Regions from separate parts of the Acinetobacter sp. MD2 genome, predicted to be linked through region 1. Evidence: predicted binding sites of a transcription regulator. Region 1 holds the regulator's gene; the other holds the start of a gene.

Region 1 (4,082 bases):
TAAATTGCAAAACTCAATGCTCTGTTTGATAAAGACGTTCTTTAGGAAATACGGCTTTAAAGCATGAGCCTTGATTTGGACGAGAGACGATTTCTAAATGTGCGCCGTGCTGCATTAAAACATGTTTCACAATTGCAAGCCCCAAACCTGTACCGCCTGTTTGTCGGCTACGTGCAGTATCGACCCGATAAAAACGTTCCGTTAAACGTGGTAAATGTTTGGGGTCAATCCCAATGCCATTATCTTCTACAGTAAAATAGCCATGGGTTTGGTCGTCATGCCAACCAATGGTAATTGCACCACTTTCCTTAGGGGTATATTTAATTGCATTGGTAATTAAGTTGCCAAAAGCACTGGCTAATTCGATATCCGAGCCAATTAAGTCACAATGACTGTCGATGTCTAAATTGAGTTGATGTCCATATTCTGAGTTGTAGGCTTGTGCATCATCAAATAGTTGATTCATTAAACCGCGCATATCTACAATTTGGTTTTTGGCAATGGTTTTGTCATTTTCAAGTCGAGATAACAATAACAAATCATTCACCAAAGCATTCATACGCTTCGTTTGTGCTTGCATTTGCTCGAAAGGACGTTTCCAACGTGGATTAAAATCATCTTGATCGGTGAACATTTCCAAATAACCACTGAGTACTGTAAGTGGTGTACGTAACTCGTGCGAGATGTTATCAACAAAATCTTTACGCATTTGTTCTAGGTTGTGCATGCGTGTGACATCGTAGGCGAGCAGTAAACGACTTTCTGTACCAAAACGGGTCAGTTTAATTTGCACATAGCGTTCTTCTTCGAGCGACAGTTTGAGCTTAATACCATCGGGATGTTGTTCTAAATGATGAAAATAATCAATAAAAGCAGGCTGACGCAAAATACCCAATAAGTTGCGCCCACGATCAAGCTCTTGAATGCCAAGCAATTGGGTAGCAGCGGGATTCCACCATTCAATTTGTTGCAATTCATCGGTTAGAACAACAGCTTCAGCCAAGGCAATTAAAGAGGATTGCGCACGGTCAATTAAACCGACCATTTCGGCTTGTACCACCCGCTCTTGGCGTTGTGAACGGTAAATATTAAACAGTAATGCACCCCAAATACCATCTAAATTAGGCGGTACGTCATAAGGGCGATTGGCAATCCAAGCGTTGACTAAATATAGGGCACGTAGTTGCAAGACAATAAAAAGGAAACAGGCAAGCGCAATGCAGATCCAAAAGTAACCAATACCAAACCCAACTAATCCTGCAATCACCATAAAAAAGAACAGTTGTCTTAAATCCTGTTTGGCATAGTGCCAAAGTGAACTATAACGATAATTTTTATATTCGTGGCTAAGTTCAGGGGTTGGATAAGGTTCATACATACAAAAGGTTTATCCTAAGACATCTGCACGGGTTGAAAAACGATAACCTGTGCCACGCACGGTTTGCACAAAACGGTCGACACCATAAGGTTCAAGTACTTTACGCAAACGGCGAATATGTACATCAATAGTGCGGTCTTCAATATAAACATTACCACCCCATACTTGGTCGAGTAATTGGGCACGTGTGTAAGCGCGTTCAGGGTGCGTCATAAAGAAAGCCAGTAAACGATATTCGGTTGGGCCCATGTCTAAAATTGTATCAGAAAAGCTAACCCTTTGGCTGACAGGGTCAAGCAATAAGCCATTGGCATCAATGGTTTTTTCACCACTGAGGGCATTGGAACGACGTAATACCGCTTTAATACGCGACACCAATTCACGGGTCGAAAATGGCTTCGTCATGTAATCGTCTGCGCCAGCATCTAGGCCTTGTACTTTATGATCTTCTTCGCCGCGTGCAGTGAGCATAATCACCGGAATTTCAGATAAACTTTCATCACGTTTTAAGCGGCGACATAAATCGACACCGCTGGTTCCACCTGGCAACATCCAGTCTAGTAAAATGAGTGCGGGGCGTTGGTCAACAATGGTTTGATGTGCCTGTTTGGCATCTTCTGCTTGTAGGCATTGAAAACCTGCCATATCTAACGAGGTATGGATCATTTCACGAATGGGTAATTCATCGTCAACAATTAAAATATAATCCTCTTTCACAATCTTTTATCCTGTTAAAAGTGTTGTTCTGTGATGTAAGTATTACAAAGCTTAATTGTGACAATATCATTTCAAGTGGAAGGGCACTGGCCGATTTTAAAGCATATTTGTGACAAAATGCAGATACGACAATGACAAAAATATGACATCTGCCATTCATTTTTGGTTTTATAGCAAACGGTGAATGCTTTTTTTCTTCCAAACAAAGTGATAATAGCCACCTTGTAGCAAACATAAGCAGACAAAAGCTAATGCGTAAGCAAACCAAATGCCTTTTAGTCCCCAAAAATGACTAAACAAGTAAGCACAGGGCAATTCAATACATAAAATTGAGCCAATGTTGATGAGCATTGGGGCAGTGACTGTGCCGCTTGCGCGCATAATTGAGGCAAAAATAGCATTCGCACCAAAAAATAAAACAGCCCATAGCATGATAAATAGCAATTGCTGTCCTAAAGCCATGACGCTTGGCTCGGTAATAAACAGTGCCATTAAGTGCCATGAAAATAAGTAGGCCAACACAATTAAACTGCCTGTAATGAGCAAATTCATGCCCATTGCTGTGCGCAGGACTTTACCAAGTAAGTAGGCTTTATTCGCACCAATGGCTTGCGCTGCAAAAATTGAGGAAGCAATCGCAATAGAAAGTGCTGGAAATTGAATATAGTTGAGTACTTGATTGACCGCACCATAGGCAGCGGTGGCATGTGCGCCGTATTGGTTAACTAAACTGACCACAACCAAGCCTGCTAAAGAGGTGGTGACCATTTGAATGCCGGTTGGAATACCTAATTTTAAAATGGCTTTTGCAAGTTGAGGTTGTAGGCGTAACTGCTTTAAAAAGTGTCGATTTGGGCGCAGCGGATGTTGTTTAAAATTTAAATAAACAGCCAAAAAGATCAGTACTGCAATATTTCCCGTAATTGATGCAATCGCAGGAGCGACAATTCCAAGTTTAGGCAATCCCCAATAACCTTGAATAAAGGCAGGAGTAATCACTAATCCCAATAAACTGGTCATTAGCAAAGCAACCAATGGCGTTATGCTATCGCCAACGCCTCGCAGCACTGAAGTATAAATAATGTAGACAAATAACAGGGGGCTACCTGCCAACATACTACACATATACGGAATTGCTAAAGGTAGGATTTTTTGATCTACCCCAAGTATTTGTAAGAAATGTGGAGCAAAGACAATGCCAAAAGCGGCAATGATTAAACCACCGAAGAAAGTCAAAAATAGGGTTGTACCAACCACCTGTTGTACGCGTTCAATATTTTGTGCCCCCCAAGCCTGCCCCACCAAAATTGTAGTACCTGCCGAAAGCCCAATTACAAATGCCATTAAGCAAAATAAAATGGGGAAAAACACGGATACGGCAGCAATTGCATCGACGCCTAAAAACTGTCCGACAAAAATGCTGTTAATGGTACCTGAAAGGTTTTGTAAAATATTGGTGGCAACCAAAGGCAATACAAAAACCAAAAAGGTTTTCCATAAATGTTGTTCGGAAAAAACCAAGCCTTTTTTCATAATTAATTCAATGCCCTTATCTACATTGTATTTTACAAGCATTTAAAAAAACGCCACGTTGGCTTGCTGTAAATGCAGTGCCAATCTACCTGTGCTAAATTTTTTGTTATTAGGATAATGATATTGTGCGGCTAAAAATCGATGCTTTCGAGCAAATTCAGTTATTAGAGAAAGCATTTGGCATCATGATTCTTTGCCGATGATTTTTGTTAAAGCGTTTGGTTGTGCAATTATAGCATTCGCGCATAGTCATGTAATTGTGCAATGCTTGTAGTTGCACCACCACATACAATCACGAGAACTTGGTCGGTTGGAGAAAATGTAATTTTTTGATCATATAAAACCGATAGCGTTGCCCCGCAAGCAGGTTCTACCAAGGTACGATGATCATCTAAAAACTGCATACAGGCTGCAACCGCAGTTTGATCTGCAACAGTCAGTCCAATGACATTAC
Region 2 (4,082 bases), on a different contig from region 1:
CTTGATACGCCACGGCAATATTTAAGCTTGCACCTGTTGGATTATGTGGGCCAGAATTGGTGATATATAACTTTGGTGACGCTTGCATCGCTTCTAAAAAAGCAGGTAAGTCGGGGCCATTTGGAGTCAATGGAATCGCAATGACCCGTACTTGCAACAACTCTAACAAAGTGAAAAAGTTAAAATAACAAGGGTCATCGACTAGCACCACATCACCCGGCTTTAACCATGTTCGACAAATTAAATCGAGCGCATGTGTGCCATTTTCGGTCAACAAAATCTGATCGGGATGTAGATTAACCCCATAATATTGAATACGTTGACTAATTAAATCACGTAAAGGCTCAAATCCAAGCACAGGACTATAACTTAATAAATCTTCAGGCTTGGCTTGCAAAGCAACCCGCAACGACTTCCGTACCAAACTTTCAGGCATCCAACTTGCAGGTAACCAACCACAACCGGGCGTATATTTAGCATCGTGGGCAATTAAGGCTTGATGTGCAACCCAAAATGGATGTGTTGCCATTTCAGCTTGGGTTTTGGGCAAGTCAATTCCCATATCATCTTTTTGATTTAAAACAAAATACCCCGAGCCACGACGCACTTCAATTTGATGATCGGCAATTAAACGCTCATAGGCTTCTAATACAGTAGAAACTGAAACGCCCAAACTTTGCGCCAATTTACGTAAAGAAGGCAATTTACTACCAACCAATAACTGACGTGTTGCAATACGGGTCAGAATATCATCCATGACCTGCTGAATCTTTGTTGCTTGATATGCCTTGACCATAACAGTTGATCTTTTGTGACCCAAACAGTTTCATTGCATTCTAGTCTGCTGTTACTACTTTTGCCAGTTCAGGCATGGCATAAAGATGAATCACTTTTTATCGGATGACTGTGGTGTTTATTGCACAAAGCCTTCTTGAACAACATTTTTTATGGGGTGTGCTACTGCTGTGTTTTGCTGCACTGATTGCAGGCTATATTGATGCAGTTGCAGGTGGTGCAGGCTTACTGCTTATTCCTGCCATGATGATGGCAGGTGTGCCGACGCAAGTCGCATTAGGACAAGAAAAATTGGTCAGTATGGTCGGAACTTTAGCCGCCATTCGCAATTTCATGCGTAGCCGCGCCATTATTTGGCAAGTCGTACCACTTGGCGTAGTTATGGCACTGATTGGGGCATATTTAGGTGCAAAATGTATTTTAATTTTACCCAGCACCATCATGACCCTTTTAGTCATTTGCTTATTACCGATTGGTTTAATCATCACACTCTGTAAAAGCCGTTTACTCAGCCAAAGTAATGACCGAGTGAATGGTGAGTTTGCAAGCTCTAAATTGCTGCTCAGCCTTGTGTGTGTAAGCGTTGGTTTTTACGATGGTTTTTTTGGCCCAGGTACTGGTAGCTTATTTATTATTGCCCTGTTTTTAATTAATAAATTTACCCTATTAAACGCCTCAGCAACGGCAAAAATATTTAATTTCTGTTCTAACTTTGGCGCACTCATTGCATTTGTGATGGCAGGTAAATTATTGTTTTTAATTAGCCTACCCATGATTGCCGCCAATATTATTGGCAACCATTTTGGTAGCCAACACACCATTACAAGTAATGGTCGTATTGTACAGAAGGTGTTAATTATGAGTGTTGGATTGCTCATGATGAGTCTGATTTTTCATGTCTTATAAATCAAAAGGAACCGCTATGTTGGCTTTGGTTACAGGTGCATCTTCAGGATTTGGCTATGCGATTAGCCAAGCATTGATTCAACAAGGTTATCGTGTGATTGGTGCCGCACGGCGCTTAGATAAATTACAGCAGATGCAAGCAGAACTTGGTACAGCATTTTTCCCGCTATGCTTAGATGTCACAGCATCACATCAACAATTAGCAACAGCCTTAAACACACTGCCGCCTGAATTTAGCTTAAGTCATGTTTCAGTGTTGGTGAACAATGCAGGGCTTGCTTTAGGGCTTGATGCTGCCGACACAGCCAATTTGGACGAATGGCAAACCATGCTCGACACCAATATTAAAGGGCTAATGAACATGAGCCGTTTGGTCTTGCCACATATGGTCGAAAAGAAAACTGGCATCATCATTAATTTAGGTTCAATCGCAGGTACTTATCCGTATCCAGGTGGGAATGTATATGGTGCAACCAAAGCCTTTGTGGCACAGTTTAGTTTAAATTTGCGTGCAGATTTGGCGGGCACAGGCGTGCGTGTCACCAATATTGAGCCGGGGCTTTGTGGCGGTACTGAATTTTCAGTGGTGCGTTTTCATGGCAATGCCGACAAAGCACAGCAGTTATATCAAAACACTGCACCTTTGTTACCTGAGGACATTGCCAATACGGTGGCGTGGATTGTGTCACAACCTGCGCATGTCAATATTAATCGAATTGAATTGATGCCAACGTCACAGTCGTTTAACCCATTAAAAGTGACGCCAACAGCATCTCACTAATATCACACTTTCCATGTCTTTCTAAGCAAATGAGGTGAGCACCACCTTATTTGCTTTGTGTTCTTAAAACAAAAAACCTCACTTTTACAGCTAAAATGTCGCCAAAGTTGTGGTGTAAATAAGGTTTCATATTCCTCCCTAAAACATCATGCATATGTCAATTTCATGATAAAAAGATGACAATTTAAATACCGTTAGCACCCAAATACATCAACAAAATTAGATTAAAACCAGAAACAATTCACATATAAGCCCTATTTTTTATTAGACAGTGTCATCGGACTGTCATATTAAAGTTTCAGTATTTAGCCACTTTCATTTAACTACATCAGCAATCGCATGAATCATCAGGCCTCGGCTGTTTCAACTTCTGCACCCATTCCCCAATATACTCCGATCAAAAATAGCACTAATGTCCATGCACCAAGCCCAACATGGTTCAAATATATTTTTACAACTATTGTTCTTGGCGCATTGATATATATTGGTATGCAACTCAAATTTGACTTATCACACGTACCACCACTGAGTGCATTTTCATTTATGATGCTTGGGCTTGCATTGGTCATTGCCCTAAGTTTTGAATTTGTAAATGGTTTTCACGACACAGCCAATGCAGTTGCGACCGTCATTTATACCAACGCTATGCCTGCACCAGTTGCGGTGATGTGGTCAGGCTTTTTTAATTTTTTAGGGGTACTGACTGCTAGTGGTGCTGTCGCTTACGGCATTATTGCCTTACTTCCTGTCGAGCTGATTTTACATGTGAACAGCGGTGCAGGCTTTGCTATGGTATTTGCCCTGCTCATTGCTGCAATTATTTGGAATTTGGGTACATGGTTCTTTGGCATACCCGCATCTAGTTCACATAGTATGATCGGTTCTATTTTAGGTGTAGGACTGATGAATCAGTTACTCCATTCGGCAGGCAATGGTGTAAGTGGAATTGACTTAGAACAAGTGATGAAAGTGGCGAAAGCGTTATTTTTCTCACCTTTAATTGGCTTTGGTTTAGCTGCGGTTGCCTTTATTTTATTGAAATTGGTGCTTAAAAAACGTAACAGCGAAGTCTTTGAAGCACCTAAAGGCACTGCACCACCTTCATTTTTAGTCCGTACTTTACTCATCTTAACCTGTACCGGTGTTAGCTTCGCGCATGGCTCTAACGATGGGCAAAAAGGTATGGGCTTAATTATGCTCATTTTAATTGGCATTATCCCATTGGCTTATTCACTCAATAAAACCATGGATGCCAATCAAGTCGAATCTTTCGCGGCATTATCAGAAAAATCAGCGCATATTTTGACGATTCATCCTGATACAATGCCAGAGTCAAAAGCCCGTACGGTACTGACACAATTCATTCAAAACCATCAAAATACGCCAGAGGTGATTCCTGCGGTTGCAGCATTGTCGAATCATATTGGTGAAGCAGTGGCAAGTTATGGCAGCATTGCTAAAGTCCCAGAACAAGCCAGCATTAACTTACGTAATGACATGTATTTAAGCAGTACCAGCTTGAAACAACTCGACAAAGGTCATCATTTAGACCAATTCAATGCAGCACAAAAAGCGACTATTTCAGACTACCGTGGCAACC

The links. The regulator PhoB, encoded in region 1, activates phosphate uptake and scavenging genes when phosphate is short. The targets are predictions, from matches to a motif close to TGTCATNAANCTGTCATAA.
Region 2: FXN70_RS06160 (inorganic phosphate transporter) is a predicted target of PhoB. The motif match lies at 2,755-2,773, and genes of this name have one in related genera.

The regions. Positions count from the first base shown of each region.
Region 1 covers NZ_VTDK01000010.1:36,865-40,946, forward strand. Annotated here, with positions in the region: gene phoR (phosphate regulon sensor histidine kinase PhoR) at 14-1,378, opposite strand; gene phoB (phosphate regulon transcriptional regulator PhoB) at 1,388-2,095, opposite strand; gene FXN70_RS11385 (MATE family efflux transporter) at 2,264-3,628, opposite strand; gene FXN70_RS11390 (hypothetical protein) at 3,859-4,032, opposite strand.
Region 2 covers NZ_VTDK01000003.1:233,341-237,422, forward strand. Annotated here, with positions in the region: gene FXN70_RS06145 (PLP-dependent aminotransferase family protein) at 1-796, opposite strand, end outside; gene FXN70_RS06150 (TSUP family transporter) at 910-1,701, shown strand; gene FXN70_RS06155 (SDR family NAD(P)-dependent oxidoreductase) at 1,718-2,482, shown strand; gene FXN70_RS06160 (inorganic phosphate transporter) at 2,822-4,082, shown strand, end outside.